One region of the Arthrobacter sp. TWP1-1 genome, then DNA from elsewhere that is predicted to be linked to it. Evidence: riboswitches for the same ligand, from Rfam matches in the RefSeq annotation. Region 1 holds a riboswitch; each other region holds the start of a gene.
What was found. Region 1 has a riboswitch for S-adenosylmethionine ahead of ACP7B9_RS08640 (aminotransferase class V-fold PLP-dependent enzyme). Riboswitches for the same ligand answer to the same signal wherever they lie in the genome.

Region 1 (3,199 bases):
GGTCATCGTGGTGGCCGCCGCCAACCCCGAGCCCCGCACCGGCTTCATCGACAGGGCTCTTGTGGCTGCTTACGACGCCGGCATTGCGCCGTTGCTGTTGATCACCAAGACAGACATCAAGGATCCAGCGGAGTTGCTGGCCAACTACGAGCACCTGGACATGACGGTCATCATCAGCCGGACGGCCGCCGACGGCGCATCCGGCATTGACGCCCGCAGCGACGACGGCGATTCCGCCGTCCTAGCCGGTGGCGCCGTGGAGCAGCTGCACGGCTACCTCAACGGCAAGGTCAGCGTCCTGGTTGGTCACTCCGGCGTGGGAAAGTCCACCATGGTGAACGCCCTGACGGGTTCCCAGCGGGCCACCGGCGGCGTCAACGCCGTCACGGGCCGCGGGCGCCACACTTCCTCATCCGCGCTGGCCCTGCGCATCGAAGACGGAAAGCCCGGATCCTGGATCATCGATACTCCCGGCATCCGTTCCTTCGGCCTGGCCCACGTGAACCCGGACAGGATCCTGCAGGCCTTCCCCGATCTGCAGCCTGGCACCGACGATTGCGAACGCGGCTGCAAGCATGACACTGCCGCCGTCAATTGCGGACTGGACCCGTATGTGGCCGATGGTCACGCAGGCCCATCGGGCCCGGCCCGCCTCGCCTCGCTGCGCCGCCTCTTTGGCACCAGCGATCGGACCGAAGGCCGTGCTGCGGAAAAGGAACTCGGCATCATCGACTAGTCCCCACCGGCGCCCTAACCTCGTTCCTCGGCCAGGGAACCCTGCCGGCGTGGGCCCAACCAGAATCGTCGCCGGAAAAATGCCGGTCCGGCTGCTCCGCCGCGTCAGCTCGCAGTATTGTCCCAAATACCGATACGGTGAAAGTATGACGACCGCTCCCCAGACGTATAACGACGACCTCCGCCTGGCCCACGTGCTGGCTGACAGCGTGGATTCCCTGACCATGTCCCGTTTCAAGGCACTGGACCTGACGGTTGAGACCAAGCCTGACCTGACGCCTGTCACGGATGCAGACAAAGCCGCCGAGGAGTCCATCCGCAGCCAGCTGGCCCGGGTCCGCCCGCGCGATGCCGTGCTGGGCGAGGAGTTTGGCAGTAGTGGACACGGCGCTCGTCGTTGGATCATCGACCCGATCGATGGCACGAAGAACTTTGTGCGCGGGGTACCTGTCTGGGCCACGCTGATCGCCTTGGTCGACGAGGGGCGCCCCGTAGTTGGTCTTGTCAGCGCTCCCGCTTTGGGCAAGCGCTGGTGGGCTGCCGAGGGCACAGGTGCCTACATGGGCAAGTCGCTAGCTGCAGCCACCCGCATTCGCGTCTCCAACGTGGGCGAACTCAAGGACGCCTCCCTGTCCTACTCCTCCCTGACCGGGTGGAAGGAACGCGGCAACCGTGACGAGTTCATCTCCCTCACAGACGATGTCTGGCGTACCCGCGCGTACGGCGACTTCTGGTCCTACTGCATGGTCGCCGAGGGCGCCGTGGACATCGCCTGCGAGCCCGAGCTCAACCTCTACGACATGGCCGCACTCGTCCCCATCATCACCGAGGCTGGTGGCCGCTTCACCTCCCTCGAGGGCGCCGACGGCCCCTTCGGCGGTAACGCCCTGGCCACCAATTCCATCCTCCACACCGAGGTTCTCCGACGTCTGAATCCCAAGTGGGACGACCTTCTCGCCTAAGCGCAAGAGATAGCACGAGTGAGTTAAGAACGACGGCGGCCTCCCGCCGTCGTTCTTTTTTGCCCGTCTTCCGCCGGGCTCACCTTGGCGCGACAACATGACGTAACAAATGCGAGTCGTGCAAACTTGGGCTAATCTTTTGGGCATAGGTCACGAGTGCCAGCGCTAAACCCCGGTTTGCTGGCCGGCAACCCTCCTTTCGCGGCGGGGTGCCCCGGGTGACGACCTGGCCAGGCCGGAACGGTCATGGCAAGCGCGGACTTCTGGGCACCCCAAAGGTCCAAGGTTTCAAAGGAATTACTCATGAGCCATGCCCTGTTGGAAAAACCATCCCTTGCCGATTCACCCCTCCTGGCCGTTGTTGGCCAGGACCTTGCCGCCCCGCTGATCCAGGGCGGGCACGTGCGGTATGCCAACCTGGATTATGCTGCGTCCGCCCCCGCCGTCGAGGAGGTTGCCGCCCACCTGAACGAGGTCCTGCCGTTCTACGCAAGTGTGCACCGCGGCGCCGGATTCGCTTCCCAGGTCAGCACCTCGGTGTACGAGAACGCGCGCACCATCGTCGCTGATTTTGTCGGTGCCCGCGCGGACGACACTGTCATCTTCACGCGCAACACCACCGATTCCTTGAACCTCCTCGCGGGCTGCGTGGAGAGCATCTTGAAGTCTCGTGGATACGCCGAGGGTCGCTCCAACGTCCACGGCGAGGTGCTCTATCTGGACATTGAGCACCATGCAAACCTGCTTCCCTGGCAGGGATTGCCACATCGCTCCGTGATTGCTGCGTCCTCTATCGAGTCGACGCTGGCCCGGGTCGAGACCCAATTGCGTGCGGGCAACGTCCTGCTGCTGGCCGTCACGGGCGCTTCCAATGTCACTGGTGAAGTCCTGCCCGTTGCGGAACTGGCCACCCTGGCGCACCGCTACGGCGCCCGGATCGTGGTGGATGCAGCTCAGCTGGCCCCGCACCGGAGGATCGACCTGACGGCCACAGGCATTGACTATGTGGCATTTTCCGGCCACAAGTTGTACGCACCCTTCGGCGCTGGCGTTCTGGTGGGCCGTTCGGACTGGCTTGATTCCGGTGCACCTCACCTGGCCGGCGGTGGCGCCGTGAAGGAGGTGCGGCTCGAATCGACCAGCTGGACGGACGGCCCTGCCCGCCACGAGGGCGGCTCCCCCAACGTGCTTGGCGCCGCAACCCTGGCGAAGGCAGCCTCCATCTTGACCGCCTTGGACGCTGACGACTGGCACAACCATGAGCAGCTGCTCCGCCAACACCTCATCAACGGTTTTGAAAAGATCGAAGGCGTCACGGTCCACACCTTGTTCACGGACGCAGACACCCACCCGGAATGCGGGAGCATCGGGGTCGTGAATTTCTCGGTCACCGGCTACGACTCGGGGCTTGTGGCCGCTTATCTTTCGGCCGAACACGGCGTAGGCGTGCGCGACGGCAAGTTCTGCGCCCACCCCCTTTTGAACCGTTTGGGCCTCCCGTC
Region 2 (3,199 bases), on a different contig from region 1:
GGTGTGGGCCTTGGCTACAAGTTCGGCATCTCCGGCATGTGGCTAGTAGTGGCGATCGGCGTCGGCGTATTGCTGTTGAGCCTTTTGTTCGCACCCACCCTGCAGAAGCTGAAGATCTACACCGTTTCACAAATGCTCAGCTTGCGGTACGGCCGGGAAGCAACGAAGGCCTCCGGCATCGTGATGCTCGCGTACACGATCATGATTGCCGCAACCTCCACCGGCGCCTATGCAACCATCTTCGTTGTCTTGTTCGGTTGGGACCGCTGGCTCGCCATCGCCGTCGGCGGCGCGATCGTGCTGGTCTACTCCACCATCGGCGGAATGTGGTCCATTACGCTGGCCGATCAGGTCCAGTTCATCATCAAGACCGTCGGCATCTTCTTCCTCATGCTGCCTTTCACGCTCAACGCCGCCGGCGGTATGACCGGTATCAAGAGCCGATTGGAAGATAGCTTTTTCCAGTGGGACGGCATCGGCGTAGGCACCATCGTGACGTTCTTTGTGGTCTACACCTTGGGCATTCTCATTGGCCAAGATATCTGGCAGCGCGTGTTCACCGCTAAGACTCCCGCCGTGGCACGCTGGGGTGGCGCCACTGCCGGTATCTACTGCATCCTGTACGGTGTGGCCGGCGCCTTGATCGGTCTTGCCGCCCGAGTTGCCCTTCCCTCCATTGATGTTGCCGCCCTGGGCAAGGACGCGGTCTACGCCGAAGTTGCCACGAACATCCTGCCCATCGGCATCGGTGGCCTAGTGATGGCGGCTGCCGTCGCTGCCATGATGTCAACCGCATCCGGCGCCTTGATTGCCGCAGCAACCGTTGCCCGCAAGGACGTAGTCCCCTTCGTGGCCAGCTGGTTCGGCAAGACGATCGACAACTCCGATTCCTCCAATCCGGAGCATGACATCAAGGGCAACCGACTCTACATTCTGGTACTGGGCGTCTTGGTCGTGCTGATCTCCATCCTCGCCTCCGACGTTGTGTTCGCCCTGACGATCGCCTACGACATTCTTGTGGGCGGCCTGCTCGTGGCCATCATCGGTGGACTCGTTTGGAAGCGCGGCACTGGCCATGGCGCCGCTTGGTCCATGGCGGCCGGTTGCGCCGTAACCCTGGGCCTGCTGGTCCTGTACGGCTCGGGCGTGCTGCATAGCTTTGATCCGTTCAACGACGGCATCTACGCCAACGAGCCCATCTACTTTGGCCTCGCCGCTTCCTTGGTGGTTTATGTAGTGGTGTCACTGCTGAGCACACCCACCCCGGTCCACATCCGCAAGGCCTGGGATGACCGCCTCGCAGCGGCCGCCACGGATTCCAACCCCGATGAGGTTGCTGCAGAACTGCAGAAGTAAGCGCCTCACGTTCGGGTGGGGGCGGGTGACGTAATTTATTACGTCGCCCGCCCCCACGGTGCTTTAAAGCAGTAGCCTAGGAAACAGCTTCATGAGATGCGATGTCAAGCTCCGACTGGTCGCACACCAACCCCATGCTTCACGGGTGGTTCGGATGAGGAAGTGACCGGTGGAAAAGTTCCACGGTAAGAGCACGCAAAGGCATTCACCATGACTCTGACTTCTGTAGCCCCCGTAATCAAGCGCCAGGCCGCCCGCACCTCCGGTATTCCGGTGCTGCCTGGGGTGGACGTAAACCTTGGTGCCGTCACTTTCTTCACCCCCACCGGCCACCACGCTTACTTCTCGCCCGAGCCGGCGGAACTTGTCGCGGCGCTGGAGAAGGCAGTACGCCCGGCCTTGTGGATCCCCGAGATTGGCACCTTGGTTGTAACCGTGGCGCAAACCGGGGTGCGGGCCGGTCGCGGATTGGGCTTCCGGCTGTCCGCCTACTAGGCCTTTACAAACCGCGTACGACGCCGGGTGCCCGGCCCGGGCTGGCCCCTCGCCTTGGCGCTGGGCTGCTCCGGGAATCACCCAACTAGGCGACTGCCGTCGGCAGGCCTTCCTTAACAGTGGCGATTACGGCACCTTGAGCCACCTCGTCGCCCTCAGCAACCAGCCACGCCAACGTGCCGGAAACCGGGGTGTTGATCTCGGCGTCGAACTTGTTGACAGTAACCTCAGCAATCACTTGGTAAGCCGTCACCGCGCAACCGTCCGCCGCACGCCATTCCATAAGGACTCCGGGCTCGGCGGGATCACCCGACATCATCGGGAAGAGAATATCCATAACCCACCGCCCTTCGGGCCGGCTGTTCGACCCCGCAACGACAGCATATGCGAGTCCCGTCCCCTATGGAATGCGCAGTGCCAATGTTCAGCGGGAATGTACAGCGGGAACACCGGCCTACGAAATCGGATCAGTTCAGGAGCCGGCGGCAGCCTTCTTCTTCGCGAACGTGGCGGATGCACTCCACGCGGCGGCCAGCGCTGCGGCGGCGCTCGATGCCATCACCACCATGCCGGCGTTCCCCTTGACGAGTCCCGCGATGAACAATGCGGCCATGCAGACCAATCCCATGGCGAATCCCATCCACTGGTAACGGGTTCCGTTGTTGCGGGCGGCGGCGTTAGTAGTAGCATTCATGGCTGGCTCCTTGGGATGGAAAGCAGATAGTTTGATGCGATGCCACGACTCTACGCAAGTACTTTCCACATTGGCAAGTACTTTCTGAAGCTTGATGGAAGATTCCGGTGACCCGAAACTTTTTCGCGAGGACAACCGGCCGAAAAACCGCGAAAATCCGCGCTAAAGTGGAGGCTGACTTTGAGGAGCAAGACCCGTGGCAGAACGCATTCCCACCCCAGCCGAGATCAAGCGGTGGCGTCAGTACCTGGCCGACGAACGGGCCGAGGCTGCCGTGTACCGTGATTTGGCCAAACGCCGTGAGGGTGAAGAACAGGCGATCCTCCTATCCTTGGCCGATGCCGAAGGGCGCCATGAGCAACACTGGCTGACACTGCTGGGCAGCCATGCCGGTTCACCAGTCAGGGCCTCTCTGCGCAACCAGCTGCTGGGCTTGTTGGCTCGCCGTTTCGGTTCGGTCTTCGTGCTAGCCCTGGCCCAACGTTCAGAATCGCGTTCCCCCTATGCCACCGATGTCGATGCAACCGCAGCCATGGCCGCGGATGAATCCATCCACGAAGAAGTAGTTCGGGGCCTTGCCACCCGAGGCCGGATCCGCCTCTCAGGAACGTTCCGCGCCGCCGTCTTCGGCGCCAATGATGGCTTGGTCAGCAA
Region 3 (3,199 bases), on a different contig from region 1:
TCGATGATCGCCAACGCGTTCAGCAGCGCAAAGGCTGCGTCCTTGGTGGTTCCATCGGCGGGTTCGGCCAGCTCAAAGGTCAGGACGGTGCCACCGGCCTTCATCTGCTTCTTGGCCAGCTCATACTGCGGGTGCGAGGGCAGATGCGGGTACAGCACGCGGCTGATCTGAGGCTGTGCCTCGAGAAATTCACCCAGCGCCAGCGCACTGTTGCACGAGTGGGTGACACGCAGATTCATGGTCTCCAAGCCCTTGGTCAGCACCCAAGCGTTGAATGCGGACAGGGCCGGACCGGTGTGGCGCATAAGGTTTTTGACCGGCCCGTCAATGAATTCCTTGCTGCCAAGGATGGCCCCGCCCAACACGCGGCCCTGGCCGTCAATGTGCTTGGTGCCCGAGTACACAATAATGTCGGCACCAAAGTCGCCACAGCGTTGCAGCAGGGGAGTCGCGAAAACGTTGTCGGCCACGACCTGGGCGCCGGCCGCATGAGCCAGATCGCACACGGCCTGGATATCGATGATTTCCTGCATGGGGTTCGACGGCGATTCGAAGAACACGACGGTGGTGGGAACGGATAACGCTTCGCGCCACTGCACCAGATCCGGCCCGTCCACAAAAACGGTCTCCACGCCCCAGCGTGGCAGGAGTTCGTTGAGGATCACGAAGCAAGAGCCAAACAGGGAGCGCGAGGCGACCACCCTATCGCCGGCAGCCAACAATGCGCCGAGGGCCGTGAAGACGGCGGACATGCCAGACGCCGTCGCAAAGCAGGCTTCCTTACCCTCCAGTAGCCGCAGCCGTTCCTGGAACGTGGCCACGGATGGGTTGCCATACCGCGAGTAGACGAAGCGGTCCACCTCGCCTGTGAAGGCCTGCTCGGCTGCTTCGGCTGATTCGTACACAAAGCCGGAGTTGAGGAACAGGGCCTCGGAGGTCTCCTGAAAATTGCTGCGGTCGAGCCCGCCGCGCACGGCCTGAGTGTCCTCGGCCCATGTAGCTGCATGCTCGTTAAAGTTACTCAATTGCTTATCCTTGGCTTTCGCTGGTGCTGCTCTTTGTTTGGATCGGGTTCGTGGCGGTTAGCGCCAGGGCAGCTTCCGATTTTTCCAACCGTTGAGCACCCTGTCGCCAAAGCGGTCGGGTTCACCTTCAAAACCTTCCAAGATGTTGTACGCCGTGTACCCGGCGGCCGTGGCGGCGGTAGCGGCTGCGATGGAACGCGCTCCCGAACGACACAGCACCACCAGGGGCTTCTCTGGGGGAACCGTTGCCAAGAGCTGGGTCAGAAACTCAGGATTGTTGCTGCCATTGGACAGGTTCCATTGAATGAAGACGGGTTCGGTATTCAATGAGGATGTGTCCGGCACGCCAATGTGGGTCCATTCCCCGTCGGTGCGCACGTCAACAAGGACGGCTCCTGCCGCTATGTGATCCCATGCTGTTGCGGGAGCGAGATCGCCTGCGTAGCTCATGCGATCCCCTCGCCATCAAATTCAAGTTCGGAATCGAGCTCGTCAAGTGCGTTTGCCACTGCCACGTCGCTGCTGGCCACGGCCTGCGGGAGGATGACGGCCTGGGCGCAGATGACGGTGGTGCCGTTGAACGTCACGGTGGGTCCACCGTGCAGGACGTACCCTTCGGCAAGCGCGGCTGAGATGCGCTCACAAAACGATCGGTCGTCGGGGCCGGTAATTAGGCGGTAGGCCAGGGGGGATTCGTCCGCGGACATGGGGTCTCCTCATTGCAAGTGACTGGCCTGTGCAAGCGGGAGATAACTGCGGCGCTTAAACGAAATTCCTGGCGCTGCTGGAGGGTTCACGCTTGCAAACGTCAGCCGTTGGTAGCTGGTTTTGCCGAGTATTCACCTGAGGCACCCCGCCGGAAAGAGGGTTGCCGGCCAGCAAGTCAGGGCTTGATACTGGCACTCATTACTCACCTCGAAAGTAACACATTCGTCACGGGTGGGGCCTAAAAAATTTTCGTGTGTGGCGCAACATGACGGGACGCGGTTTAAGCGGTGGCGCTGCTGCGGTGGCGCCCCTTGTGCTGGCAGGATAGAACCATGACACCCAGCCGCGCCTTTGCCGCCGTCCGTTTCCTCTTTGGGGCGGTGACTCTCATCGCCGTGGGCATCCAGTTGGGCATCCACATCGGCCATGGCTTCTCGGTGCTGAACTTCTTTAGTTACTTCACCAATCTCTCCAATATTTTCGCCGCTGTGGTGCTGCTGGTGGAATCCGTCTTGACGTGGCGCGGGAAAGAATTGGGGCCGGCGTGGCAGCTGTTGCGCTGTATCTCAGTGGTCTGCATGGCACTGGTGGGCATTGTTTTCCAAGCTCTGCTCCGTGATGTGGACCTTGGAGCGCTCTTGCCGTGGATCAATACGTGGCTGCACTATGTGATGCCCGTTGTGGTCGTTGCCGATTGGCTCATCCAGTCTCCGCGCAACCCCATTTCACTGCGCAAGCTAGGGATAGCAGTGCTGTTCCCGTTGGTCTATCTGGCGTATTCGCTGATTCGCGGCGCGGCGATCAACTGGTACGCCTACCCATTCCTGAACCCGAACAATGGCGGGTACGGCCCTGTGGTGATCACCTGCGTGATTGTGGCTGTGGCGTTCGTCGTCACCAGCGCAGTGCTGATATTGCTGGCTAACAAGTTCCGTCCGCTGGTGCCTACAGCGTTGTTGCCAGAATCGCGCTGAGCTCGCTGCTGAGCTGTTCCCGGATGGCGGCCGTGCCAATTTCCGCACCGTCGATCGTGTTCACGGGTGCCAACAGGCGCAGGCTTGAAATCAGCCAGACAGCGTCCGCGTCGAGCAGATCAGCGGGCGTGACAGGGCCATAGCCGAGTTCCCAGCCAGCCTCCTTGGCCGCGGCAAACAAGGCGCCTTGGGTAGTGCCAGGCAAGATACCCGTGTCCAGGTGCGGTGTGATGAGCCGTTTCAGGGGAACGCCCGAGTCGTCAGAGATATGCGCCAGGAGAACGGACGACGTCGGCCCCTCCAACACGAGATCGTCACCGCTGGTGAAGATCACGTCATCTGCGCCCTGTTCATGTGCGTGCCGCAGGGCCGCCATGTTTACAGCGTAAGAGAGGGTTTTGGCGCCAAGGAGCAGCCACGGTGCGCGGACAGCGATATCGCTGTCGTAGCCGCGCTCAAGCAAAATGACAGCCAAGCCCTTGGCCCGCTGTT

Region 2: another riboswitch for S-adenosylmethionine. It lies ahead of ACP7B9_RS17130 (hypothetical protein); the one in region 1 lies ahead of ACP7B9_RS08640 (aminotransferase class V-fold PLP-dependent enzyme).
Region 3: another riboswitch for S-adenosylmethionine. It lies ahead of ACP7B9_RS10315 (DUF1737 domain-containing protein); the one in region 1 lies ahead of ACP7B9_RS08640 (aminotransferase class V-fold PLP-dependent enzyme).

The regions. Positions count from the first base shown of each region.
Region 1 covers NZ_JAFCXC010000003.1:485,305-488,503, forward strand. The annotation lists gene rsgA (ribosome small subunit-dependent GTPase A) at 1-736, shown strand, start outside; gene hisN (histidinol-phosphatase) at 882-1,697, shown strand; SAM riboswitch class IV at 1,846-1,959, shown strand; gene ACP7B9_RS08640 (aminotransferase class V-fold PLP-dependent enzyme) at 2,001-3,199, shown strand, end outside.
Region 2 covers NZ_JAFCXC010000013.1:59,902-63,100, reverse strand. The annotation lists gene ACP7B9_RS17135 (sodium:solute symporter) at 1-1,356, shown strand, start outside; SAM riboswitch class IV at 1,444-1,554, shown strand; gene ACP7B9_RS17130 (hypothetical protein) at 1,567-1,851, shown strand; gene ACP7B9_RS17125 (biotin/lipoyl-containing protein) at 1,937-2,188, opposite strand; gene ACP7B9_RS17120 (hypothetical protein) at 2,324-2,545, opposite strand; gene ACP7B9_RS17115 (VIT1/CCC1 transporter family protein) at 2,742-3,199, shown strand, end outside.
Region 3 covers NZ_JAFCXC010000004.1:346,725-349,923, reverse strand. The annotation lists gene ACP7B9_RS10325 (O-succinylhomoserine sulfhydrylase) at 1-1,025, opposite strand, end outside; gene ACP7B9_RS10320 (rhodanese-like domain-containing protein) at 1,083-1,475, opposite strand; gene ACP7B9_RS10315 (DUF1737 domain-containing protein) at 1,472-1,732, opposite strand; SAM riboswitch class IV at 1,816-1,936, opposite strand; gene ACP7B9_RS10310 (Pr6Pr family membrane protein) at 2,066-2,707, shown strand; gene ACP7B9_RS10305 (aminodeoxychorismate lyase) at 2,679-3,199, opposite strand, start outside.